DNA from 2 places in the Pectobacterium sp. HCp5_1 genome. Region 1 is predicted to be linked to the other one. Evidence: predicted binding sites of a transcription regulator. Region 1 holds the regulator's gene; the other holds the start of a gene.
What was found. Region 1 encodes CRP, which controls carbon source genes, mostly activating them, when cyclic AMP is high. Its sites were predicted from a motif close to ATGTGANNNNNNTCACAT; they were not measured.
Positions count from the first base shown of each region.

Region 2: a site for CRP is predicted at 14,361-14,378, ahead of rhaS (HTH-type transcriptional activator RhaS). Genes of this name have one in related genera too.

Region 1 is NZ_JAUMIO010000053.1:759-13,080, forward strand. It holds gene fkpA (FKBP-type peptidyl-prolyl cis-trans isomerase) at 1-221, opposite strand, end outside; gene Q3A88_RS20785 (protein SlyX) at 504-722, shown strand; gene slyD (peptidylprolyl isomerase) at 839-1,423, opposite strand; gene Q3A88_RS20795 (YheV family putative zinc ribbon protein) at 1,544-1,738, opposite strand; gene kefB (glutathione-regulated potassium-efflux system protein KefB) at 1,989-3,800, opposite strand; gene kefG (glutathione-regulated potassium-efflux system ancillary protein KefG) at 3,802-4,353, opposite strand; gene Q3A88_RS20810 (ABC transporter ATP-binding protein) at 4,479-6,386, shown strand; gene Q3A88_RS20815 (LysE family translocator) at 6,453-7,055, opposite strand; gene Q3A88_RS20820 (hydrolase) at 7,162-8,202, shown strand; gene Q3A88_RS20825 (YheU family protein) at 8,199-8,435, shown strand; gene Q3A88_RS20830 (phosphoribulokinase) at 8,560-9,429, shown strand; gene Q3A88_RS20835 (OsmC family protein) at 9,543-9,950, opposite strand; gene crp (cAMP-activated global transcriptional regulator CRP) at 10,326-10,958, shown strand; gene Q3A88_RS20845 (aspartate aminotransferase family protein) at 11,107-12,322, opposite strand, start outside.
Region 2 is NZ_JAUMIO010000038.1:14,101-30,062, forward strand. It holds gene Q3A88_RS18910 (SulP family inorganic anion transporter) at 1-1,381, opposite strand, end outside; gene Q3A88_RS18915 (carbonic anhydrase) at 1,378-2,013, opposite strand; gene Q3A88_RS18920 (methyl-accepting chemotaxis protein) at 2,609-4,558, opposite strand; gene mgtA (magnesium-translocating P-type ATPase) at 4,994-7,705, opposite strand; gene Q3A88_RS18930 (methyl-accepting chemotaxis protein) at 8,158-9,735, opposite strand; gene rhaM (L-rhamnose mutarotase) at 10,186-10,500, opposite strand; gene rhaD (rhamnulose-1-phosphate aldolase) at 10,606-11,430, opposite strand; gene Q3A88_RS18945 (L-rhamnose isomerase) at 11,435-12,697, opposite strand; gene rhaB (rhamnulokinase) at 12,694-14,184, opposite strand; gene rhaS (HTH-type transcriptional activator RhaS) at 14,521-15,360, shown strand; gene Q3A88_RS18960 (helix-turn-helix domain-containing protein) at 15,385-15,962, shown strand, end outside.

The sequences.
Region 1 (12,322 bases):
TCCAGTTTGATACCTAGTTTTTCTTGCTCTTTCAGAGAGTTATCCATGTAACGCCCTAAAGATGCACCTAACGCATAAGCCGCTGCCTGCTCATCGTTCTTGAATTTGGCTGCCGCAGTGGTGTCAGATGCCTGCGCTTTGTCTGCCGCCAGAGCCTGGCCTGCGTTCAGAGCCAGAGCCATCGTTGTTGCTAACAGCGTTACTTTAAACAGTGATTTCATCCATTTCTCCAGCATCTGGAGCGACGCGCTCCAGCCATCATTAAAATAAATTCGCGCCTACTATAACTGTGCGGACGAAGACAACACAACGACGCACGCGACAATCCTTTGATAAAAAACGTCAGGAAGCTTTTCTGACATCATTTGTGTCGTCCTAAGGCCTTCTGGCAACGATATGCCCCGATCCCGATAGTGCATTGCGCCCTACTGCGACCGTTTTTACTACCAGAAGTTTCCGCTTTCTGACAAACTCGCGGGTAACAAGAAGTAAGGGGAATACCGATGTCACCATCAGCACTTGAAGAACGGCTCGAACAGTTGGAAAGCCGACAGGCTTTTCAGGAATTAACCATAGAAGAACTTAACCAAACGGTTATTCAACACGAGCGGGAAATTAGCCGCCTGCGTGAACATGTCCGTCTACTCACCGATCGGCTACGCAGCCAGCAAACCTCGCTCGTTGCCCCCCAGTCGGAAGAAACGCCGCCGCCGCATTACTGAGATTCGCGACCCGTTATGCCGGCGCTCACCACCGTCCAGATATAACAATAAATAAAAAAACCTCAGGTGATCTTCATCAACCTGAGGTTTCTTTTATGCGTATGCGCTACGACTAATTAGTGGCAGCCGCATCCACCGTTGCCGCCGCAGCCGCCTTTACCGTGCTGGTGACCGTGATCGTGGTCGTGATCATGGCCGTGACCGCCACAGCAGCCGTCGCCGTGCTCATGATCGTGTTCGCCGTGAACGTGACCGTGCGCCAGCTCTTCTTCCGTCGCTTCGCGGATAGCAACAACTTCAACGTTGAAGCTCAGGTTTTGGCCTGCCAGCATGTGGTTGCCGTCGACAACAACGTGGTCGTCTTCAACTTCGGTGATTTCAACTGGCACTGGACCCTGATCGGTCTCAGCCAGGAAACGCATGCCAACCTGCAGCTCGTCAACGCCCATAAAGACATCTTTCGGTACGCGCTGAACCAGATTCTCATCATAGTTGCCGTAAGCATCGTTGGAACCGATGTTCACATCAAATTTCTCGCCCGCTTCACGGCCTTCCAACGCGTTTTCCAGACCAGAAATCAGGGAACCGTGACCATGCAGATAGTCCAACGGCGCGCTCACCGGAGACTCATCAACCAACACACCGTCTTCTGTACGTACCTGATAGGCCAGGCTGACCACCAGATCTTTTGCTACTTTCATGATATCTCCTACCGTTGGAATTCAAACTGGCGCAAATTGTAGCTGAAAAATGTCCCTATGTACCGTCTGGAATCAAAAAACGTCAACGGTTGGTGACAATGCCACCACGACACGCATCCCTCATTCTGGCCGGAAGATCCCGATAATCTCGTTAGCCTGCGGGGCGGATGCCGCCGCAGGTTCCTCTGTCTGGCTCTGGCGATATCCGCACTTCACGCACACCACAACCTCGACGTCATCTTCTCGTCCAACAGCAAGCGTGTCCTGCGCCTGACACGTCGGACACACCGCCCCTGCAATAAAACGTTTACGCATGATAACTCCCATTCATCTCCGCCCTAAAATCTAGAACCTGGAATCTAGAACCTATTCTACTAGGCGTTATTGGCGCAGACAGTTTGGACTCGGACAGCGCGCAGAAACCGGAGCGTACACGTAGTACGTGAGGATTTATTCGCTTCGCTCACCCTACGGGCCGCCCCAAGAGGCGTTCAAACGCAATTGCGTTTGTGCGAGCACTGCCCAGGTTCAAAATGGCAAGTAAAATAGCCTAGAGAATAGGTTCTTACTCGTCGTCCTCATCCCACACACTAGGCCGACGTCGCTCGCGCAGCATTTCCCGCTGGAAAATGTCCTCCAGCTCACGGCGAGCCTCTTTCACACGAGAGATTTGCGCGACATCCCCCGTCAGTTGCGGCACCAGTTCACGCAGCATACGCATATCGAGACGGCGGAAATGCTGTTGCGCACGCATCGCCTGATGGGGGTGCATGCCCACCGTCACCAGCGTTTTACGCCCTAACTCCAGCGCACTGGAAAAGGTTTCGCGCGAGAAATGTTTTACGCCCGTCTGTAACAGCTCATGGGCTTCAACACGCCCACGGGCCCGTGCCAGAATCTCCAGATTTGGAAAGTGTTGCTGACAGAGATGCACAATCTCCATCGTATCTTCCGGCGCATTACAGGTAATCACGATTGAACGCGCTTTATCCGCGCCCGCCGAGCGCAGCAGTTCCAGCTCCGTGGCATCGCCATAATAAACCTTATAACCATAGCTACGCATCAGGCTCACGGCGCTGATATCGCGCTCCAGAACGGTAATCCGCATTTTATTCGCCATTAATAAGCGACCAATCACCTGTCCGAAACGTCCGAAGCCCACCACAATCACCTGCGGTTCGTCGTCCTCGACATACGGTTTCTCATCCGGCACATCCTGCACGTTATAGCGACGTACCAGAATGCGGTCGATCAACTGCATCAGCAGCGGCGTCGTCATCATTGATAGCGTCACCGTCACCAGCAACAGCGGCAGTTGCTCACCTTTCAATACGTTGAATGAAGCCGCTGCGGAAAACAGGACGAAAGCGAACTCACCGCCCTGACTCAGCACCCCGGCAAACTGCAAGCGCTCGGAGCGGCGCATACGGTTAATTCGCGCAAGGACATACAGTACAGCCGCTTTCACTGCCACCAGCACCAGCACTGCAACCATAATCTTCACGATGTGGGTGTAGAGGATCCCAAGATGCAGTGCCATTCCTACAGAGATAAAGAACAGCCCAAGCAGCAAGCCTTTGAACGGCTCAATGGCAATTTCCAATTCATGCCGATATTCGCTTTCCGCCAGCAGAATACCGGCGATAAAGGTGCCTAACGCCATGGAAAGCCCCAATGCTTCCATAAACAGCGCAGAACCGAGCACCAGCAACAGCGCAGCGGCGGTGAACACCTCGCGCACGCCGGATGCCGCAATAAAGCGGAACAGCGGACGCACCAGATAGCGACCGCCGATTAGCATGCCGAGAAACGCGGCAACCTTCAGCCCAATCCGTTCCCAATCGCCGAAATCCCCCTGCACACCGGCCAGAATGGGAATCAGTGCCAGAGCAGGGATAACCGCCAAATCCTGAAACAGCAGAACAGAGAAGCCCAATTGCCCCGACTCATTGCGGTTCATGCCCTTTTCGCGCATCAACTGCAGCGCCATGGCCGTTGACGACATCGCCAGCCCCACGCCGCCAATCAGCGCGGACTGCCACGAGAAATCCGTCAGATACAGGACTCCGCCTAAAATCAGCGTACTCAGTCCGACCTGAGCCGCCCCAACGCCAAAGATCGAGCGACGCAGCGTCCAGAGCTTGGACGGATTCAGTTCCAGGCCAATGATGAACATCAGGAAAACGACACCCAGCTCCGAGAAATGCAGGATGGCTTCCACATCACGGATAAAGCCAAGCCCCCAAGGGCCAATGGCGATCCCTGCGATCAAATAGCCCAGTACGGCACCAATGCCTAATCGAGCAGCAATCGGTACAGCTACGACCGCCACAAACAAAAATAAAACTCCGGCGGTCAGTAGCGCGGAACTCTCCATATCAGCGTTCCTCTTCAGGTAAAGGGGAGGATAGCCATTCACCGTAAGCTCTGGCTTGACTCAACAACACATCAGGCTGTAGCCGACGCGCCCAGTAAACAATCATGGGATGCATCCAATGCATACGGCACATGGCTGCCGTCAGCTCAAACGGACGTAGCAAATCATCCATCGGGTAGCGATTGCTCCCGTCAGCGTGGTAGGCATCTTCCGGCTCACCCGTAGTAATCACCGAGCGCCAATATTTCCCCGCCAGCGCATTCCCGCCGATCCCATTGGCAAAACCACGGGATAACACCCTATCGAGCCACTCTTTCAGCAAAGCCGGACAGCTATAGGTATAAAATGGATGTTGGAAAACAATGACCTGATGCTCACGCAGTAGCTGCTGCTCATGATGAATATCGATAAAAAAGTCAGGATAGTGTGCGTAAAGATCGTGCACAGTTACATTCGCCAACTGCTGAGCCGGTTGCAATAAGATCCGGTTCGCTACCGAGTCCTGTGGTTCCGGATGGGCATACAGCAGCAAAATCTTCGGTGGCTGCGACATCATTCCCCTCCAAAGCGTCGTCATAATAATCGTTTTCCGTTACCATGCAGCGCAACGACTAAAAACAGGGCACCGCGTGTCCTGATATGTCCATAATTTAACATACTCTGAACATACGGCGCTTTATGATTGTTTTCTCTTCACTGCAAATTCGACGTGGTGTGCGCGTTCTGATCGACAACGCGACAGCAACGGTTAATCCCGGCCAGAAAGTCGGTCTGGTTGGCAAAAACGGCTGTGGTAAATCTACGCTGCTGTCATTACTGAAAGGTGAAATCAGCGCCGATGGTGGCAGTGCGACCTTCCCGCAAAACTGGTCACTGGCTTGGGTCAATCAGGAAACGCCTGCGTTAGACAAACCCGCGCTGGATTACGTGATTGACGGCGACCGTGAGTTTCGCCAGTTGGAAGCCGCGTTGCAGACCGCCAACGAAGAGAACGACGGCAACGCCATCGCTACGCTGCACGGCAAGCTGGATGCGATTCAGGCCTGGACGATTCAGGCCAGAGCATCGAGCCTGCTCAATGGGCTAGGATTTTCTCAGTCACAGTTGCAACAGCCCGTCAGCGCCTTTTCCGGCGGCTGGCGGATGCGTCTGAATCTGGCACAGGCTCTGATCTGTCGTTCAGACCTGCTGCTGCTGGATGAACCGACCAACCACCTCGATCTGGATGCGGTCATCTGGCTGGAAAAGTGGCTGAAAAACTACACGGGCACGCTGGTCCTGATCTCGCACGACCGCGATTTCCTCGATCCGGTGGTAACCAAAATCCTGCACATCGAGCAGCAGTCGCTCAATGAGTACACCGGTAATTACTCCTCGTTTGAACGCCAGCGCGCCACCCGTCTTGCACAGCAGCAGTCGCTCTATGAACATCAGCAGGAGCGCGTCGCACATCTGCAACACTATATTGACCGCTTCCGTGCGAAAGCGACCAAAGCCAAGCAGGCGCAAAGCCGGATAAAAATGCTGGAACGCATGGAACTGATTGCACCAGCGCATGTCGATAACCCGTTCCGCTTCAGCTTTCGCCCCCCGGAGTCGTTGCCCAATCCACTCATGAAGATGGAAAAGGTCAGCGCAGGCTACAACGACAAGCTGATTCTGGAATCCATCAAACTCAATTTAGTACCGGGTTCCCGTATCGGGCTGCTCGGCCATAACGGCGCGGGTAAATCCACGCTGATCAAACTGCTTGCTGGCACGCTCGCCCCACTGAAAGGGGAAATTGGGTTGGCAAAAGGCGTGAAGCTCGGTTATTTCGCCCAGCACCAGTTAGAGTTCCTACGTGCGGACGAATCGCCCTTGCAGCATCTGGTGCGTCTGGCAGAGCGCGAAACGGAACAGCAACTGCGCGACTACCTCGGCGGCTTCGGTTTTCAGGGCGACAAAGTCACCGAGATCACCGAGCGCTTCTCCGGCGGTGAGAAAGCCCGTCTGGTGCTGGCACTGATCGTCTGGCAGCGCCCGAACCTCCTGCTGCTCGACGAACCGACCAACCACCTCGATCTGGATATGCGTCAGGCGTTGACCGAAGCGTTAATCGATTTTGAAGGCGCGCTGGTTGTCGTCTCGCACGATCGACACCTGATCCGTTCTACTACGGACGATCTCTATCTGGTACACGACCAGAAAGTAGAACCGTTCGACGGCGATTTGGAAGACTACCAGCAGTGGCTGGTCGGCCTGCAACGTCAGGAAAATGCGGCTGATGAAACACCAAAAGAAAATGCCGCCAACAGCGCGCAGGGCAGAAAAGATCAGAAACGCCGCGAAGCTGAGTTGAGAACGCAAACGCAGCCGCTGCGCAAACAGATAACCAAGCTTGAACAGCAGATGGAAAAGCTGGGAGAAACGCTCGCAGCGCTTGAAGCTCGACTGGCAGACAGCGCCATCTACGACATCAGCCGCAAGGCCGAACTCACCGATTGCCTGCAACAGCAAACCAAAGTCAAAATCGAGCTGGAAGAAACGGAGCTGTCCTGGCTGGATGCGCAGGAACAGCTAGAGCAGATGATGCAGAGCGAGTAAATTCAGTCTCTCTCACCTGAAAGGCGTCGCGAGCGAAAAACCGCTCGCGACGTTATCAACGAAGCCTTAATGCCAAATCAGCAGCACGCAAGCGGCGGTCAGCAGGCCCATTGACACATTAAAGATAATCCACGCTTTTTTACTGCGCAGCAGTCGCCCAATCATCGTGCCAAATCCGAGCCAAATGACGCCGGAAACCAGATTGACCAGCACAATCCCGATGCTTATCGCGATCACAGACTGGTTATAGCCTTCACCGGCCAGACTAAAGCTGGCAACCGCGCCCAGCGCCATGAGCCACGCTTTCGGGTTCAGAAATTGCAGCAACCACCCTTGATAAAGCCGGATCGGCTGGGGCGGTGCAACGGACGTTTCCAGCCGTTCGTAAGCCGCCGTGGCAATTTTCCACGCCAGCCAGAGCAGATAGGCACTGCCGAGAACTTTCAGAATAAAGTGCAGCGAAGGGTAAATCAGAATCAAACCACCGACACCGAATGCCACCAGCAGCAAAATGCTCTGCATGCCCAGCATGATGCCGATCATCAGCCACAGTGAACGCATAAAGCCAAAATTCGCGCCCGAGGTGGTCAACAGCATATTATTCGGCCCTGGCGTGATGGCCGCTACCCACAAAAACCCCAACATCGAAAGAAATAAACTCAGTTCCATTATTTGTGGGCGCTCCTGACCCAAATGTCGTACCAACTGGCAGCATTGAAGCTAACAGTGTGATATTGATCGTACAAGAGCCGACAACAAGATTTCTATATCCTTTATGTATGATCATTTTCGTCCGCTGAGCGGCGCGCATAATCCACATCTGCAAACGCTATTACCGCGTCTGATCCGCCGTCATGCGCAATTCTCGCCAGTCTGGCAGCCACTTGAATTGCCGGACGGCGATTTCGTCGATCTGGCCTGGAGCGAAGCCCCTGAACAGGCACGGCACAAACCGCGCGTGGTGCTGTTCCACGGGCTAGAGGGTAGCTTTCATAGCCCCTACGCTCACGGCCTGCTACATGCCTGTAAGCAGCGCGGCTGGCTGGCCGTCATCATGCATTTTCGTGGATGCAGCGGTAAGCCCAACCGGATGAAGCGCATTTATCATTCTGGCGAAACCAGCGATGCCAGCTATTTCCTGCACTGGATGCAGGAGACGCTGGGCGATGCTCCTACCGCCGCCATCGGCGTGTCTCTCGGCGGCAACATGTTGGCCTATCTGCTCGCGCAGCAAGGCGAAGCCTGTTCACTGTCCGCGGCCGTCATTGTTTCCGCACCACTGATGCTCGAACCCTGTAGCCGTCGGATGGAACAAGGCTTCTCCCGCGTCTACCAGCACTACCTGCTGCGCCTGTTGAAACAAAACGCTGGCCGCAAGCTGGCGGCTTACCCAGATACGCTGCCAATTCAGCTACCGCAGTTGAAGCGAATCCGCCAGCTACGCGAGTTTGATGACGTCATTACTTCACGTATCCACGGCTTCCGCGATGCAGCCGACTACTATCGACGCTGTAGCGCTCTGCCGCTGTTGCCTCAGATACGTAAACCGCTACTCATCATCCATGCGAAGGACGATCCTTTCATGACGTCAGAGGTGATTCCCGATCTGTCGCAGTTACCGTCTAATATTGAGTATCAGCTAACGGAACATGGCGGGCATGTCGGCTTCGTCGGCGGAACGTTGCTGAAACCGGAAATGTGGCTGGAACAGCGCATTCCCAACTGGCTTAGCCCATTTTTGGACCAGGCCAGCGACTCTTTTCCTTCAGGAACCGTTTTTACTCAGGAACCCTTTGAATCAGGAAACATAGCGTGATTATTCCCTGGCAACAGCTCGATCCAGAAACGCTGGATAACATCATCGAATCTTTCGTCCTGCGGGAAGGCACCGATTATGGCGAACAGGAGCGTTCACTGGCGCAGAAAGTGGAAGATATCCGCGGCCAACTCCAGTCTGGCGAGGTGGTGTTGGTGTGGTCTGAGTTGCATGAAACCCTCAATATCATGCCGCGTAATCAGCTCAATTCTGGAGGACATGCTCCTTATTGAGCACGCCGAAAGTCGTGAAAGAACGCGCCAAACATGCTAACAATGATGACAATTACGTCTTTTTTGAGGATGCGCGCAGGCCTTCGGTCTACGCGGGCATCGCGATCACGGAGTCACGCACCTTATGTCACATCAGCATCCGATTATTGCGGTTACCGGCTCCAGCGGAGCGGGAACCACAACAACCAGTCTGGCCTTCCGTAAGATTTTCCAGCAGTTTGATCTGCGCGCAGCCCAGTTAGAAGGCGATAGCTTTCACCGCTATACCCGCCCGGAAATGGATATGGCGATTCGTAAAGCACGTGATTCAGGACGCCACATCAGCTATTTCGGCCCGGAAGCGAATGATTTCAGCCTGCTGGAACAGTCGTTTATCGAATATGGCCTGCACGGGCGCGGCCAGACGCGTAAATACCTGCATACCTACGATGAAGCGATTCCCTATAATCAGGTTCCCGGAACATTCACGCCGTGGGAACCAATGCCGGAACCCACCGACATCCTGTTCTATGAAGGGCTACACGGCGGCGTGGTCACTGAGCAAAACGACGTGGCACAGCATGTGGATTTACTCGTCGGCGTAGTGCCGATCGTCAACCTGGAATGGATTCAAAAGCTGATTCGTGACGTTAATGAGCGCGGTCACTCGCGTGAAGCGGTGATGGATTCCGTCGTCCGCTCAATGGAAGACTACATCACCTATATCACGCCACAGTTCTCTCGCACACACATCAACTTCCAGCGTGTGCCTACCGTGGACACCTCCAACCCGTTCGCTGCCAAATCGATTCCGTCACTGGACGAAAGCTTCGTCGTGATTCATTTTCAGGGATTGGACAATATTGATTACCCCTATCTGCTCGCCATGTTGCAGGGGTCCTTTATCTCCCACATCAACACGCTGGTCGTTCCCGGCGGGAAGATGGGGCTGGCGATGGAATTGATCATGGCGCCGCTGGTGCAGCGGTTAATTGAAGGGAAAACCATCGAATAAGCATCGAGATACACGGGGCGACCACAGGGGTGAGGCCTCCCGACGGGAACCTCCCCCGGTGTTTCCACTAATAGCAGGCTTAAGTGACCAGAATGAGTGCCCAGAGAAAGGGATTATTCCAGCACTCTAATTTCGTGGCTGTGCGTCACCTCAACGGCTTTACCCAGCATCAGTGCCACAGAGCAGTATTTTTCCGCCGACAGTACGACGGCTCGCTCGACAACTTTGTCGGTCAACCCTTTTCCCGTCACGATAAAATGCAGATTGATGTGGGTAAATAAACGCGGCGCGTCAGACCGACGCTCTGACGTTAATTTCACTTCACAATCCGCTACATCGTTGCGGCCTTTTTGCAGAATCGATACCACATCAATCGCGCTGCATCCCCCTACAGACATCAACACCATTTCCATCGGACTGGGCGCTTTATCACCGGAATTGCCGTCCATCACTATCTGATGCCCTGATGCGGATTCGCCTAAAAACGTTAAGCCTTCAACCCATTTTACCCGTGCCTGCATGATGCCTCTCCACTAAAAATTTTTTGAAAATTTATACCGTTACTGTACAAAAACCAGCGTTAATCAGCGCTTTGTCATGCTGAAGCGAGACAACACAAGACACGTCCTTCAAGCTGTGTTAAAACGAAAACAGAATAGACCTTTTCTGGACAAACCCAGAAACGAAGAAGATGATGGCCTGGCCAGACATACCCCAGCCACGTTTACGGTGCGGCAAGGCAGCAACCGGAAAATAAAGGGTACAGTGGTTTCAGTATATTCCCTGACGTCATTCTGCCTAGACTGAATTTTATTTTTTTAGCAGTAAAACACGCCGTACAGGGAACTCTGACCCCTGTAATTTGCGCAGTGAATTACAACAGAGGATGATAGCGAATGGTTCTCGGCAAACCGCAAACAGATCCAACTCTCGAATGGTTCCTTTCCCATTGTCATATTCACAAGTATCCATCGAAGAGCACGCTGATTCACCAAGGTGAAAAAGCAGAAACGCTTTACTACATCGTGAAAGGCTCTGTCGCAGTGCTAATCAAAGATGAAGAAGGCAAGGAAATGATCCTTTCCTACCTCAATCAGGGCGATTTTATCGGCGAGCTCGGCCTGTTTGAAGAAGGTCAGGAGCGCAGCGCCTGGGTGCGGGCAAAAACTGCCTGTGAAGTGGCTGAAATTTCCTATAAAAAATTCCGCCAGCTCATCCAGGTTAACCCGGATATCCTCATGCGTCTGTCTGCACAAATGGCAAGCAGACTTCAGGTTACCTCTGAGAAGGTCGGCAACCTCGCCTTCCTTGATGTGACCGGCCGTATTGCCCAAACCCTACTCAACCTGGCCAAACAACCTGATGCCATGACGCATCCAGATGGCATGCAAATAAAAATTACCCGTCAGGAAATTGGGCAAATCGTTGGCTGCTCGCGTGAAACCGTGGGCCGCATTCTGAAAATGTTAGAAGACCAGAACCTGATCTCTGCACACGGTAAAACGATTGTCGTTTACGGCACTCGCTAAGCCCCTGTCGCTGTACCCTACCAATAAAAAAGCGTGAAGCCTCGGCCTCACGCTTTTTTTATGGCGAGCTTCCTGCTCACCACCCTACGGGTCGTTGCTAACGCAACGCTGAAAAACGTTCCCTACGTTTTTTTATGGCGTAACGTAATCAGTTTGCTGCGTTAACAACCTGCGCGACGGCTTTAGCGAATTTCGCCATCCCCTGCACAATATCATCTTCATCAATGATCAACGACGGTACAAAGCGGATCACATTCGGCCCAGCCATCAGCACCATAAGCCCCTGAGACGTTGCCGCCGCCAGAAACTCGCCCGCACGACCATGCCATTGCGGTTTCAGTTCTGCCCCCAACAGCAAACCCATACCGCGAACCTGTTCGAATACACCGAACTGCTGATTGATTTTCTCAAGCTCACTGACAAAGCGATCGTGGCGATCCGCCACGCCTGACAGCACTTCTGGCGTGTTGATAATATCCAGCGCGGCTTCCGCCACCGCACAGGCCAGCGGGTTGCCGCCATAGGTGGTGCCGTGCACCCCAACCGTCATAGCCGATGCGATCTCTTCCGTCGTCAGCATTGCGCTAATTGGGAAACCACCGCCCAATGCTTTAGCCGTTGTGAGAATATCCGGCGTAATGCCGTAGTGCATGTAGCTGAATAGTTTGCCAGTACGCCCCATTCCGCTCTGCACTTCATCAAACACCAGCAGCGCCTTGTGCTGATCGCATAGATCGCGAACACCTTGTAAAAATTCAGGCGTAGCAGGCGTAATCCCCCCTTCACCCTGAACCGGTTCCAGCACGACTGCACAGGTGTGATCGTCCATCACCGCTTTAACAGCAGCCAGGTCGTTGAAGGGAACATGAACAATATCGGCAGGCTTAGGCCCGAAACCATCGGCATATTTAGGCTGTCCGCCGACCGAAACGGTGAACAGCGTCCGACCATGGAATGCATTGTAGAAGGAGATGATCTTGGTTTTATACGGACTATGGCGTTTAACCGCATAGTGACGCGCCAGCTTAAAGGCAGCTTCGTTGGCTTCAGCACCGGAGTTAACAAAGAACACACGGTCAGCAAAAGTCGCATCAATCAATTTGCTGGCGAGGCGCAACGCAGGCTCATTCGTGAAAATATTGCTGGTGTGCCACAGCTTTTCACCCTGCTGCTGCAACGCGTTCACCAATGCAGGATGGCAGTGACCCAGCGCCGTAACCGCAATACCGCCGGAGAAATCGATATACTCGCGGCCGTCCTGATCCCAGACGCGACTCCCTTTACCTTTCACGGGTACAAACTTAGCGGGTGCATAAACTGGCAAAATCACTTTATCGTGAGTATCCCGTGTCACTGCTTTCTGC
Region 2 (15,962 bases), on a different contig from region 1:
AGTCGGCGTTGTCGTGTTCCACAATCACGACGCTGTTGGCGGGGATCTTGTTGAGCAAGCCTTGCAGACGCGGGTTGTGTACAAACGTCAGGTTCTGCTGAAAGCTCAGGACAAAATGGTCGCCGTAGCGTGTGAGCTGCATCGCGTTGCGGTGGCTTTTGTAAATGCTGAAGGCCAACTGGGTCACGATGCCAATCCCGATGCCTGCCAGCATCCCAAACACAATGATCCCGACAACAGTCGCGGCGAAAGGCACGAACTGTTGTAAACCCTGACGCCACAGCAGCAGGAACTGTTGCGGAGAAGCCAGCTTATAGCCAGTATACAGCAGCACGGCTGCCAGGCTGGCAAGCGGAATGACGTTGAGCAAGTCGGTCATAAACAGGCCGCAAAGCAGTAGCAGCACACCGTGTAGCAGGATGGAAAATTTGGTACGCGCGCCGGCATTGACGTTGACGGAGCTGCGTACGATCACGGCAGTAATCGGCAATCCGCCCAGAAAACCACTGAGCAGGTTCCCGATACCTTGCGCACGCATCTCTTTATCCGGCGAAGGCGCAGGGTGCTGTGGACGAATTTTCTTCAGCGCTTCCTGACTTAACAAGGTTTCCAGGCTAGCCACCAGCGCCAGCGTTACCGCGACGACATAAACCGCCGGGTTCTTCCATGCCTGCCAGTCAGGACGCGTCATCTCCCCCATCAACTGTTCCAGACTGCCAAATTCCGGCAGGACAATACGCGGTAGGTTATCGACCATTTCGGAGGACAAGCGCTCACCGTAGACGGTAAAGAGTCCGCCAAAGAGCACAGCGACCAGTGGGCCGGGAAGCCAGCTAAATGCGCTGATTTTCTGCACGGGCTTGGTGGTCCAGAGCCAAAGAATTGCCAGCCCGACCAGGCAGACGGTCAGCGCGCTGGCGGAGAATCCCGGTTCGGAGGCGTCGAAGAGCGATTTCAGGCTGTCCTCTCCATCCGAACCGAAGGCGAGCGGGATTTGCTGAAGAATCAGCAGGATGCCGATAGCAGACAGCATGCCTTTAATCACGGTGCCGGGGATGAGCGTAATGAAACGCCCGGCGCGCAGTAGGCCCATAATGCATTGCAGCACTCCTGCGAGCATGATCGCCAATAGCAATGCCGAAAACGATCCCAGGCTGGCGATAGAGCCGGAGACGATAGTAACCAGACCGGCGGCAGGGCCGCTGACGGCGTAGCGAGATGGACTGAACAGGGTGACGACGATACCGCCGACGACGCCGGTCAACAGACCGACAAAAGGAGGAAGACCACTGGCCTGCGCGATACCGAGGCTCAGCGGCAGGGCAACAAGGAAGACGACGAGCCCCGCAGGGATATCATGTCGGAGTGTGCTCAGATTCATGGGGATGCCTCCTGTTTCTGGGCGTGACGGTGGATGAGTTCTTTTAGGTGGCCGCTATGCAGGTCGTAGACGCAGCCGAAAACATCAAGATCGACGCCATTGCGCCAGGCTTTTTGCACCGGTTCACAGGCTATCAGGTGGTCGAACTGTGCCAGCACGTTGGCTTCCACCAGTTGATTCTGGCGCGTGCTTTCATCGGCATCGCTATCTTGCGAGGCAGCAATATGCGGCGAAAGTGCCTGACGCAGATCCGTGATGCGGCGAGAAAGGGCGGAATCCTCCTGAGCGAGTCCCATGTCGGGTAGGTTCACTGCCGCCTGAACACCGCCACAGCCATAGTGGCCACAGAGCACGATGCGGGAAACATGCAGGTATTCGAGGGCATATTGCAGCACGCTCATGAAATTATCGTCGTCTGTCACCACCATATTCGCGATATTGCGGTGAACAAAAAGCTCGCCGGGAGCAGAACCCGTCAGCACTTCGGCAGGAACACGACTGTCTGAACAGCCGATCCAGAGTGAGTGGGGCGTCTGGCCCTGCGTGTGCTTTCTGAAATAGTGGGGATGGCGTTGGCGACGCAACGTAGCCCAACTACGGTTTTTGGCTAATAGGGGTTTTAATGTCGTCAAAGTAAACTCTCTCTTTAGAAAACACAGGAATATTCCCGCCCAGTTGGGAAGGAAAACGGAATCATTAATTATTAGCCTTCACTTAATTAAGGTGTGCATAATTAAATTTAGTTCTGGTGTTTTCTAAATCGTGACGCTTATTGAGAATTTTCTTATATTTTAATTTTTTATTTATATAAATGAATTATTATTTAATTCCTTTAAAAACAATATTTTGTGATTTATTTCCTTATGATAAGAAAAAGATATTTTACTTAACCTCCTTTGAGGTTAGGTATTTAATGTTGCATTGATATTGCAATTTACATCCTTATTGTCAGGCCTTTTTATATAAAGTAATGCGTTATCGACATCCACTTTAATTAGTTAATTAAAGTGACGAGGGTACCAATTATAATTATGTTTGGAAATATAAAATGGATTTTATCTCTATTAACCCAATATAAAGTGTGGAAATAAATAGAAGAGATAAAGAGGGAATATAAAGGAGAGATAGAGGGGGACGTGATGAGGGATATATCGTCTAAATAATTAAATGGAGCCGGGCTACATCGCCCGGCTAAAAGGACAGAAAGCATTACTGTTGGTCTATGCGCTACCTTGATAACAGCGCTTGCCGCAAAGGCTGCTGCGGTGCGTTGTCGTCAACCTTGAAGCGGCTGACCAGCGATTCCATTTTAATCGCCTGTTCATCCAGTAACTGGCTGGCAACGGAAGCCTGAGAAACCAGCGTCGCATTCTGCTGCGTGACCATCTCTAGCTGGCTGAGCGCTTCGTTAATTTGCGCGATGCCCAGCGATTGCTCATCGGCGGCGACCGCGATTTCATTCACCAGATCGCGCACTTTACGGGTACCTGCGACGATATCGTTAATCCCCCGGTTCGATTGGTTCACCAGCTTTGTCCCTTCGCTGACGCTGGCAATGCTGTCGGCGATGAGCGCGCGGATTTTGCCCGCTTCGTCGGCACTTCGCTGCGACAGCTGACGTACTTCCGCCGCGACGACAGAGAACCCGCGGCCATGCTGCCCCGCTCGTGCGGCCTCAACCGCCGCGTTCAGCGCCAGCAGGTTGGTCTGAAAGGCAATCGCATCAATGGCGGAAACCACCGCGTTCACGCGCTGGCTGGCATCCTGAATTCTTTCCATCGCACCGCTGGCCGATTCGGTAATGGTGCCGACACGATGAGCCTGATCGTCCACCTCGGTGGTCAACTGACGCGCCTGTCCGGCAAAGTCGGCGGTTTGTTTTACCGTAACGGTAATCTCTTCCATGCTGCTGGCGGTTTGCACCAGCGAAGCGGATTGCTCTTCGGTACGCTGCGCCAGATCCTGATTGCCGTTGGCGATCTCGCTGCTGGCTTGTCCGATCGTCTGCGAGCTGCGCTTAATACTCACCACCATATCGGCGATGTTTTCCAGTGAGGCGTTGTACGCCTGATTCAACTGCGACAGTTCGTCGGTTCCCGGCACGCGCAGGCGGCGCGTAAGATCCCCGCCCATCTCGCGAATGGTCGTCAGCGTTTGTTGAAGCTGCTCGTTGATGCTGCGCATGACCATGGAAGCCAGACCGAGTGCCATGAGCAGAGAAACCAGCGCACCGGCCAGATAGCTAATCCAGGACTGGCGCGCCTTGGCGGCTAAGGTATTCACCTGTGCCGTCAGATCGTTGGTGGCGAGCTGTTCAACCTTTTTCAACTCATCGATTTTTGCCGTTTGTTGGTTAAACCACTGGCTCGCATCGATACCAAAATTGCCGCCGGGAGAGGCGATGGCCTTATTACGCATCTGAAGTGCGCTTTGTGCAGAAGGATTGTTGAGAGCCTGCTCAAAAGCCCTGCGCAGCTCGGGATTGGCGAACATATTATAGGCTGTGGTATAGGCCTCTCCTCGGCCAATCATCTGATTCAGACGTTCGAACATTCCGGCAGCAAAGCTATTGGCAGAGAACGTGTTGGAGAGCACGGCGCGTTCAAGCCCGGCCTGTTCTTTGACGTTCAGCAGGTTGTAATAGGCCGCCAGCCGCTGGGCGATACCGCCGTCACTGACCAGATGAGTCATGTCCCCGACGATATTCAGCAGATAGCTGACGGAATCGGAATAGTAGCCGATGGCTTGGGCAACGGGTATCGATATGCTATCGACACTGCGGCGATGCTCTACGAGCTGTTGCATTTTCTGCGTGACGCGCCCGAGCTCTTCGCTGACGGCGTCCCCAAGCTCGGCGCGGCTCAGGTTTGCGGCGGTTTGCTCAAGCACCTGCTGTGCCCGATCGGTGGCTTGCCGCTGCGTGGTAAGCTCCGGGCCAAAATTTTTCCCCTGACTGCCAAAATAGCCTGCGCTCAAGCCGCGCTCACGCTGTAACTGGTGAGCGTACTCGCCTGCATCGCGCGCCAGCGTGATGAGCTTCTCCATACGGATCATTTCATTTTCTGTGCTGCGGCGTTCCACCACACCCGAAAAACTGAACCAGAGAAGGGCAAGGATGGGCGGGAGAAGGGCAAGAATGAACTTACTACGGATCGAGATGTGATGAAGGGATTTCATAGGTGTGCTCCATAGCCTGCAAGTCGTCCGTTCCTGACATGTGCAGTTTGCAAAAGTAGACAGGGGTTTATTCTAGTTTCGGCCTAATAATGTAATGTTTTAGCGTTGAGGCTCTCATTTCCTTAAAAAAACATGCCTATTTTAATTACCACCATAACAATAAATATATATTTCTTATTATTTAATTGCTTATATCTTTTTTCTCTGTTTTTTTGCGATAAGATCGTTAACTTATATTACATCTAAGGTGGTATATATTTTGATATCTTATGAGTATTTTTACGGTCTAGATGACAGTAAGAAGCATCGTGACGCTAATCACTGAAATCAGGGTTAGAAAGAAGACAACGATCCTGAATGCATGGCGAGAAGGTTTCATAGCGGCTCCTGATTTGGCGGGCGACAGCGCACCCGCCGGAAGAGGTAAAGAAGGGATCAGAACCACTGGTCGAAGCGGCGAATATAGGCGCGTTTGACCAGTTGAGCGACGGTACAGTAGCCAATCAGCGTGGCAGCCAGCCACGGGAAATATTCCCACGGCAGCGGCTGTAAACCGACCAGCGGCCCCAGCGGGGAGAACGGCAGATAGATACCCAGCGCCATCACCAGCCCGGTCATCAGCATCACCGGCAGCGCAGCCGTACTCTGAATGAACGGGATCTTCTGGGTACGCAGCATGTGCACTACCAGCGTTTGTGATAGCAACCCCTCAACGAACCAGCCTGACTGAAACAGGGCCTGATGCTCTACGCTGTTGGCGGCAAACACAAACCACATCAGCGCGTAGGTGGTGATGTCAAAAATCGATGATGTCGGCCCGATACACAGCATGAAGCGACCGATATTTTTGGCATCCCATTTGCGCGGTTTACGCAGGAATTCCTTATCCATTTTGTCCCACGGCAGCGACAGCTGAGAGATGTCGTACATCAGGTTCTGAATCAGCAGATGGATCGCCAGCATCGGCAGGAACGGAATAAAGGCGCTGGCGACCAGCACTGAAAACACGTTGCCGAAGTTGGAGCTGGCAGTCATGTTCAGGTATTTGATGATATTACCGAATGTCTCGCGCCCTTTGATGACGCCTTCTTCCAGCACCATCAGGTTCTTTTCCAGCAGAATGATATCGGCCGATTCCTTGGCGATATCCGTGCCGGTATCGACAGAAATCCCGATATCCGCATCGCGCAGGGCGGGAGCATCGTTGATACCGTCGCCCAAAAAGCCGACCGTATGGTTATTCCCTTGCAGCGCTTTCAGCACGCGAGATTTTTGCAGCGGCGTCAGCCGGGCAAAAATGGTGCGCTGTTCTACCAGCACGCCGAGCTGCTCATCGCTGAGCGCATCGATAGCGTTGCCTTCCAGCACCTCGCCCGGTTCCAGCCCGACATCGCGGCAGATCTTGCTGGTAATAATCGCGTTATCGCCCGTCAGAACTTTCACCGTCACGCCGTTTTCATGCAGGGCGCGAATGGCGGCAGAGGCGCTTTCTTTCGGCGGATCGAGGAACGTCAGCAGGCCGCAAATTGTCAGGTCGCGTTCATCCTCGGCGCTCAGCGGCAGCGTGCTGCCCACCGGACTCAGTTCACGGGTGCCGATCATCAGCACGCGGAACCCTTGCTGGTTGTAGTTTTCCGCTAGCGTTTTCAGCGTACTGCGGCGCTCGTCGTCCAGTTCATACCGTTGTCCGTTTTCACTCACGTGCGTAGCGACCGCCAGCATTTCTTCTACCGCGCCTTTGCAAATCAGGCGTTGCTGGTTGTGTTCATCGGCAACGATGATGGACAGACGGCGGCGAATGAAATCAAACGGTAGCTCATCGATTTTGCGATAGCGACCCAGTGCGGCGATGGCCGGATTATGACGACCAAAATGCATGATGGCCTGATCCATCAGGTTTTTCATGCCGCTCTGGTGCGCGCTGTTGAGCCAGGCGAGCTGGAGTACGCTCGCGTCGACCTGACCCTGCGTATTCAGATGATGTTCAAGGATGATGCGATCCTGCGTCAGCGTGCCGGTTTTGTCGGTGCACAGGACGTCCATCGCGCCAAAGTTCTGAATCGCGTTCAGCCGTTTGACCACCACTTTACGCCGCGCCATGGCGATCGCGCCTTTTGCCAGATTCGAAGAGACAATCATCGGCAGCATTTCCGGCGTCAGGCCGACAGCGACCGCCAGCGCAAACAGGCTCGCCTCCATCCAGTCGCCTTTGGTGAAGCCGTTAATCAGCAGCACGACAGGCACCATCACGATCATAAAGCGGATCAGCAGCCAGCTTACGCTGTTCACGCCGCGATCGAAGGCGGTTTGGGAACGGGTGCCGACAATCGATTTTGCCAGCGATCCAAAGTAGGTGTGGCTGCCGGTCGCCACGACGATGGCCGTTGCCGTGCCGCTGGAAATGTTGGTTCCCATCAGACAAATGTTGGACAGCGCCAGCAGATCGCTCTCGCCGCCGCAGCCTGCGGGCTGACAGCCTTTGGCGCTGATATCGCTGAAGACGTCGTATTTTTCGATCGGCAGCGATTCACCGGTCAGGACGGCCTGACTGACGAACAGATCGCGTGATTCCACCAGCCGAACATCCGCTGGCACCATATCGCCGGCGGAAAGCGTCAGAATATCGCCGGGAACCAACTGCTGAAGCGGAATTTCCTGCATGACGGCGGTGGCGCTGGCGTGAGGGCGGCGCAGCACGGTGGCCGTTGTCCGCACCATCGATTTCAGTGCTTCGGCGGCTTTATTGGTCCGAAACTCCTGCCAAAAGCGCAGCAGGCCGCTCAGGCTCACCATCACCAGAATGATGATCACACCAGTGAGCGACGTCTCTTCATTATGGCGCAGCGGTAGCCAGTAATCGGTGAAAAAGCTGATCGCGGCCAGCGCCATCAGTACGTAAATAAACGGGTTATTAAACGCGGTGGCCAACTGTACCAGCGCGTGCGGCGCTTTTTCATGGGCGACGCGGTTTTCGCCATAGGTTTGCTGGCGCTCAATGACGTCATCATGGCTTAAGCCGTGCAGATGCGTATTCAGGTTAGCCAGTGTTTGATCGAGGCTGTTTTGCGCCTCGCGGGCAATCGCAAAGGTGGCCGTGGGTGTCTTACGGGCGCGGCGATACCCCGTTTGCGTGATCATATCGGTCATGATGCTGCTCTCTTAATGTTGCCTGTCCGCCGCGCACGGGCGCGCATCCCGGATAAAGGGACGTAAAGCGGAAAAAATTAAGGTATTAAGGAAGGTAAACGGCGCAGACGGAGAGAACAGAGAGGTCGGGGAAGAAGACGGTCCTTATTCTAACGGATGCGGTTTACCGGGCCATCGAGGGTGCTCGTCCATGTTGTCTCCTTATCGCCGTGCGGCGAGATGTAAAAATAGTCGTCAACTGACGAAACAGATTGCGCAGAAACCTGATACGTAGAAAACGGGTACGTAAAAACACAGCACGTAGTGTAGTGGTGCAACTATAACCCCATTTGCCTAAACCAGACGTCAACGTTTGTTCATGAAGCAAACAGGGTGAGTTAGTAGTTATTAGAAATAATAGAGCTCAGAAATAGGTGGCTGCCCCGCCGGGTTGCTGGCGGGGCAGAGGAGAATTAATGGATTCTCAGCATGTGATCCTGATTAACTTTGAAGAAACGAACCGCATCACGTAGCTGTGCACCCTGCTCCGTCATGGCGTGTGCTGCCGTGGCGGATTGTTCAACCAGCGCGGCGTTTTGCTGAGTGACCCGATCCATTTGTTCTACCGCCACGCTAATTTCTTTGATGCCGATATGCTGCTCGTTGGAGGCCTGAGAAATCTCGGCCACGATATCCGTGACCTTTTTCACCGACAGCACAATCTCCGACATCGCCTGGCTGGCTTTGTCTGCCCGCGCTGAGCCGTCGGTAATCTTCTCGACGGTGCCTTCGATCAGCGTTTTGATCTCTTTGGCGGCGTTGGCGCTCTTCTGTGCCAGCGTCCGGACTTCGCCTGCTACGACGGCAAAGCCTTTCCCTTCGCTACCCGCTCTTGCCGCTTCTACTGCGGCGTTCAGTGCAAGGATATTGGTCTGGAAGGCAATTCCTTCGATCACGGCGATAATATCGACAATCTTCTGCGAACTGTCGGAGATCTCATGCATACGCTTGAGCATGTCGTCCACGATAAGCCCGCCCTGAGAAGCCGTTTCGGAGGTTTGCTGCGCCAGTTGGCTGGCTTCTTTGGCGTTATCCGCATTCTGGCGTACGGTGTGCGTCAGTTGCTGCATATTAGCCGATGCCTGAATCAGCGAAGCCGCCTGCTCTTCGGTACGCTGCGACAGGTCGCTGTTGCCCTGAGCAATCTCGTTGGACGCCAGCGAGATGGATTCACTGCCGCTCATGATGGTATGCACGATGCTCATCAACTGCTGGTTCATGTAGTTGATGGAGGCCAGCAGGCTGCTGTTGTCCCCTTGGCGCAGCTGGATTTGCGCTGTCAAATTACCGGAGGCAATCTCCGTCATGATTTCCTGAGCGTAATGCGGGTCGCCGCCGAGCTGGCGCGAAATATTACGTGAGATAACGGTCGCGATAACGGCCGTCGTCAGCAGGGCGAGCAGCAGCAATCCCCAGACAGAGTATTGTGACGTCCGATAAGTCGAATCGGCACTGACAACGATATCTTTTGCCGTCGCCACTTCCATATCTACCAGTCGGGCCAGATCTTTCATTAGCTGACTACGATATTTGGATGAGCTTGCCCCGCTGATTTTACTCGCTTCAACCAGATCGCCCCGATTGACGGTATCAACCAGCGTGGTGTTGACCGCGTTAAAGCCGGAGAAATTTTCGCCAATGACCTTAATCAGCGCTTTTTTATCCTCGCTGTTAGCTACGGTTTGGTAGTTCTTAAATGCAGCAAGAAAGGCATCGGCATTTTGCAGTAATTCTTTGCGATGACCTTCGCGCTCTTCAGGCGTTTTGGAGTCGATATATTGTATTTGCTGCAAACGCGTTTCAGACAGCGCGCCACGCATTTCCAGGCTATATCGCACGCCGGGCAGGCTGCTGCTGCTTAATTCATCAATACGGTTATTATTAACGCTAAGCTGAAGTAGTGAAACCACACCTAATAACAACATCATGGCTATCAGGACGGAAAAACCGAGTAATAACTTAGAGAACACTGTGAGTTGGGAAAATTTCATCGTTATTCTTATTGATTATAGAGAGAAGGTAGTAGTGATAACGGCAAAGAAAATAAGATCTTTATAATACGTAATTCGATAAAGAGAGGTTGGTGAATAAACGGAACTTAATAATAATCAGGTTCATTATGGCGACACTAAATTCTGTTTATTTTTAAACTGGCAATGGATTGTTTTTAAGTGAAGTGTGGTTGTTAAGGATTGTTTTAATAAATGTTTTTATTTTTAATGTGAAAGATGGATATTTCACAAATAGGAAAAATAAAATGTGATAGCCATCAATAATCGATAATTATTTATACCGTTAAAGTCACGATTATAGGTAACGGGAATCATTAATTAAATGACACATTATTTCTTTTTTATAGTTTCAACTTTATAGCTTCAACAATAATGACGCAGCGGTAATGTTATTACCGCTACACGATGATGCGTGGTTCAGAGAATGCGTTAGTCCAGATAGAACACCGGTTCCAGCGCATCACTAACCGGGCTGTTATCAGGGTTGGCGGGCATGACGTCGCTCATGTGCTTCCACCAGCGCTGGCAGACGTCCGTTTGTGCAATCGCTTCCCAGCGAGCTTCGGATTCGACCTCGACATAGCCGAACAGCAGATTGCGCTGCTTATCCAGAAAAATGCTGTAGTGGTGTGCACCGTGATTCTTGAGCACCTCGGCCAGCTCCGGCCAGATAGGATTGTGGCGACGCTGATATTCATCGTGGCTGTCAGGAAAAACTGACATCACAAAAGCCTTACGCAACATGGATGAATCCCCCGTAGTCGTTGGCAGAACGCCACGGCAGTGAGGCCGTGGCGAGTTGAGGCTGAAGCTAATGTTATGCTGAAAGTAGTTTATGCTTAAAATCTGCTACACGCGCAGCGCGGCTTCCATTGGCGTGACGCCGAAACGTTTACCCAACGCGATCAGCTCTTCGGTTGAGATCGTCTGTTTCTTACCGCCCATCGATATCACTTTCACCATCACTTCGGCGGATTTCTCTGCGGTATCGATCAGGCCGAAGGCTTCATCCAGCGTCGGGCCAGTGCCGAAGATACCGTGGAAAGGCCACAGCACCAGCGAATGACGCTTCATTTGTTCGGAGGTGGCATCGCCAATGGCATCGGTGCCCGGCACCATCCACGGCACAATCCCCACGCCGTCCGGGAAGACGACCAGACACTCCGTGCTGCCTTCCCACAGTTCACGGGTGAACTTAGCGGTATCCAGCTCCAGCACATAGCTCAAGGCGATCAGATTGGTCGCGTGGCAGTGCATGATGACGCGGTCGCGTCCGTGAGTGACGCCCATACGGACAATGTGTGACTGGAAATGCGAAGCCAGTTCAGAAGTCGGCAGGCCGCCGTTGGTGAGCCCCCAGAAAATGCGGTAGCCTTTACCGTCGCTATCGACCTGCAACACCACCAGTGAATCGGCCGGATCCAACTGCACATTGCGGAAGAATTTGCCGGAGCCGGTGACGATAAACCAGCAGTCAGCCAGCGCAGGCATCGGCTGTGAAAGGGCTTCATGACGCGGCTGCGGGTAGAAATCGCTTTCATAAGGCGTCACATCCTCAGCCGTCAGGCGCAGGCTGACGTTACCGCCGTTACGTTCGTCCCAGCCTTTGAGCCACATGTCGCTGGTGGCTTTAATCATTCCCTGTACAAACCAGGAAGAGAGAATTGCTTGCATAATCTTACCCTTGACGTTGAGTGAGGATGGTTTCTTCATACTGACGTACCTGTTGCAGCCATTCGCTGCCCGGGATGACGTCATGACGCTGGCAGTAGTGTTCCCACACGGCCTGCCACGGCAGTGATTTTTGCTCTTCCAGCAGGGCCAGACGCGCGGTGTAATCGCCGTTTTGTTCCAGTGTGCGCAGCGTTTCCGTGGGTTCCAGCAGCGCGCGTAACAGGGCTTTCTTCATATTGCGGGTACCGATGACCCAGGCGGCGATGCGGTTGATCGAGGCATCAAAAAAATCGAGCCCGATATGCACGCGGTTAAGCAGTTTATGGCGCACGATTTCGTGTGCGATGGCCTGGGTTTCGTCGTCCAGCAGCACCACATGGTCGCTGTCCCAGCGTACCGGACGGCTGACGTGCAGCAGCAGACGCGGAACGTACAGAATCGCACTAGAGATCTTGTCGGAAATGACTTCGGTTGGATGGAAGTGTCCGGCATCCAGACAGAGCGCAGTGCCGCGGCTGGTTGCGTAGCCAAGATAAAATTCGTTGGAGCCGACGGTAAAACTTTCCGCACCTATTCCGAACAGCTTACTTTCCACTGCGTCGATGTGATGTGCCTGATCGAGCGGTTCGGAAATGATCTCATCCAATGCGCTGAGCAGTCGCTGGCGGAATGCCAGTCGATCAATGGTTAAATCTTTCATGCCGTCCGGCACCCAGATATTCATTACCGATGGCGTGCCGAGTTCGCGCCCGAAGTAGGCTGAAATCCGGCGGCTGGCCTGACAGTGTTCAATCCAGAAACGGCGTACTTTTTCGTCTGGGTGCGATAGGGTAAAGCCGTCTGCGCTCAGCGGATGAGAAAAACAGGTCGGGTTAAAATCCAGACCGAGCTGGTGGCGCTTGGCCCATTCAACCCAGGTGCTGAAATGCTCGGGGGCAATCTCGTTGCGGGCGACGGGCTGGGCAGATTCCAGATAGATGGCGTGTAGGTTCAGTCGCTTAGGGCCTGGGATCAGCGCGAATGCCTGTTCCAGATCGGCACGCAGTTCATCCGGTGTGCTCGCCTTACCGGGGTAGTTCCCCGTGGCCTGAATGCCGCCGGTGAGTGGCCCGCCGGTGTTCTCGAATCCGGCCACATCGTCGCCCTGCCAGCAGTGCATTGACACTGGAATCTGGTCTAGCTGTTCCAGCACGGCCTCTACGTCAATATTTATGCTGGCATAACGCGTTTTTGCCAACTGCCAGGCAGCTTCAATAGGTGTGCTCATTGCGTGGTCTCCTTTTTGCCCTGTGGGGCGGTTTCTGGCTGGCTGAGCGCCTGAAAACGACGCCAGTGCCCGGCAAAATCACTCTCCGCACGCGGGGTATAGCGATGCAGAGGGAAGTTATGAGTCAGCATGTGCCGGAATGCGGCAAGGTCGGCGACGGCGTCCAGCGCCATCAGTTGGCAGCCGATATTGCCAAGCGTCGAGGCCTCGACCGGCCCGGCCAGAACCGGAATCTGGCACACATCGGCGCACAGCTGGTTCAGGAAGGCGTTCTGGCTGCCGCCGCCGACAATATGCAGCTGGCGGATTGGCGCGTGGCGCAGTTCGCCCAGTTCCAGTACCACCTGTCGGTAGAGCAGCGCGAGGCTGTCGAAGATGCAGCGTGCCAGTTCGGCATCGCTTTGGGGCACGGGCTGGCCGTGTTCACGACAATAGTCGCGGATCGCCTGATGCATAGACGGCGGATTGATAAAGCGATCGTCATTCGGGTTAATCAAACTGACAAAAGCGGGTAGAGCGGCGGCGGACTGAATCAGCGCGCCTAAATCCTTGATGTCACGCTCCTGACAAACGCGCTGTAGCAGCCACAGCCCCATGATGTTTTTCAGTACCCGATAGGTGCCATCCACGCCACCTTCGTTGGTGATATTGGCGGCCAGCGCCTGCGGGCTGTTAAACGGCGTGTCGCTCTCGATGCCCATTAGTGACCAGGTGCCGGAACTGAGGTAGGCGCTGTCGCGGCTCAGCAACGGTGCGCCGACCACCGCGCTGGCGGTGTCGTGCGTGGCGACAGCGGTGACGGGAATCTGCTGTCCGCTTGGCGCTGTCCAGTTCCCTACAGCGTGTCCCGGTTGCACCAGATCGCTCAACCAGCGGCGCGGGATGCTCAGATAGTCCAGCAGTTCGCTGTCCCAGGTTTTCTGTTCCAGATTAAGCAGTTGGGTCGTGCTGGCGTTGGTGTATTCGCAGACCCGATTCCCTGTGAGGCGATAGTGAAAATAGTCGGGAATCATCAGCAGGTGTGCCACCTGATTCAGATCGTCAGATGATGTGTCACACAGTGCTTTAAGCTGGTACAGCGTATTAAACGGCAGGAATTGAATGCCGGTACGCTGATAGATCGCCTCACGCCCCAGCTCGGCGGTGACGGTAGCCATCACGCCGTCGGTGCGGTGGTCGCGATAGGAATAGGGTAGGCCAACGCGCTGCCCGTCCTTATCCAGCAGCACATAGTCCACGCCCCAGCTGTCGATCCCGATGCTATCGGGGGTGATACCCATGGCATCGATTTGGTGTAATCCGGTGAGGATGTCGCCTTCCAGCGCGGCCAGATCCCACTGGTGATGGTTGTCCTGAAACACCAGCGTATTGCTGAAACGGTGAATTTCTTTCAGCGTCAAATGCTGCGTTGCGGTGTGCAAGGTTGCCAGCATGACCCGACCACTGGATGCACCTAAATCCACCGCCACGATATTCTTCACCGCCATAGCCGCACTCCTTACTTGTTGGATGTGTTGCAGTGTAAGGAGCGGTAACAGAAGCCACCTTCCTATGAGTGCCATCTACAACAGGCGGCTGGCAAAATGACAAAGCTGACCGTGAAAGGGCTCACAATCTGGGAAATTATTCAGGGAATAACCATGAAAAAATCAGGGAAAAAGCGGTGTGATCCTTGCCACACTTCAATCAATTAGGCGGTGCGATCTTAAAAAAAGAGCAGTCAGATGGCGTGTGGGCGACGGTATTTGAAGGCCGGTTTTGTGGCTTCTGACTACCCTTTTTCAAAGGCCGCACTTTTGCCAGAGGCTGAATGGAGAACTGAAATGACGTTACTTCGTGGTGATGATTTTTTTACTTCGCGTGCCGTAACGGTTGCGGTGGAGCCGCGTACCCCACAAGCGGCGTTTCCTGAGCATTATCATGATTTCTGGGAAATCGTGCTGGTGGAGCAGGGTGCTGGCGTCCATGTGTTTAACGATCAGCCCTACGCACTGTGTAGCGGTTCGGTATTCTTCGTTCGCGATAACGATCGGCATCTGTTTGAAGATGTCGAAGGGCTGTGCCTGACCAACATGCTGTACCGCTCGCCGCGCGGATTCCGCTTCCTTTCCGATATCGCTGCCTTTTTACCGTATGGCCCGAACGGCGAGTGGCAAGGGCAATGGCAGGTGAATGCGGCGGGGATGCAGCAGTTGAAACAGTCGATGAACAGTCTGGCGGAGCTGGCGCAGAGCGATGCACCGGAAGCGATTGCCGCCAGCGAGAGCCTGTTTCTGCACATTCTGGTGCAACTGCGCCAACACTGTTTCCAGACGCAGGCCAACGGCTCCGAGCGTCAGGGGGTACAGGCGCTGCTGGGCTGGCTGCAAAACAACTACAGCGAAGAGGTGAACTGGGGCAGTCTGGCCGATCAGTTCTCACTGCCGCTGCGTACGCTGCACCGTCAGCTCAAACAACACACGGGTATGACGCCACAACGCTATCTGAATCGGTTAAGATTACTGGAGGCTCGTCGGCGGTTGCAGCAGAGTGATGATTCCATCACCACTATTGCGCACGCCTGTGGATTTAGCGACAGCAATCACTTCTCGACGCAATTCCGCAAGGCATTCTCGCAGGCACCTAAGTCACTGCGCCATCAGGCGTTTTCTCGTGAAGAGTAGGTAACGGCAACTGCGGGTGAGGGAATGACGACAGTAATACGGGGTTTGAAATTACAGACTGAAGACTATTTCCTCACCGACAAGAATGCCGTGATGGTTGCCGAACGGCATCCACAGCCTGTGTTTCCGCTACACCATCATGATTTCGACGAACTGGTGATTGTCTGGCGTGGCAATGGCCTGCACCTCTGGAATGATGTGCCTTACCGCATCACTCGCGGCGATATGTTCTATGTCTCCGCGAACGATCGCCACAGCTATGAATCCGTCCACGGGCTCGAACTGGACAACATTCTCTATATCCGCAATCGCCTGACGCTATCTGCCGACTGGCAAGCGTTACTGCCGGGCGGGGAGCTGCCACAAAGCCAGCGCCACTGGTGCCTAGGCTCGGAAGGTATGGATACCCTCCGCGAGAAGGTGGATGCGTTGAGGCAGGAGTGTATGAAGTCGGATGCGCTGTCGCTGCAACTGAGTGAAGCGCTGCTGCTGCAGATTGCGCTGCTGGCTGCGCGCTATCGCCACACGCCGGATAGCCCACAGCTGGCCGATGCGCATCAGTTGGATATGTTGATGAATGCGCTGCGTGCCAGTATCGCAGC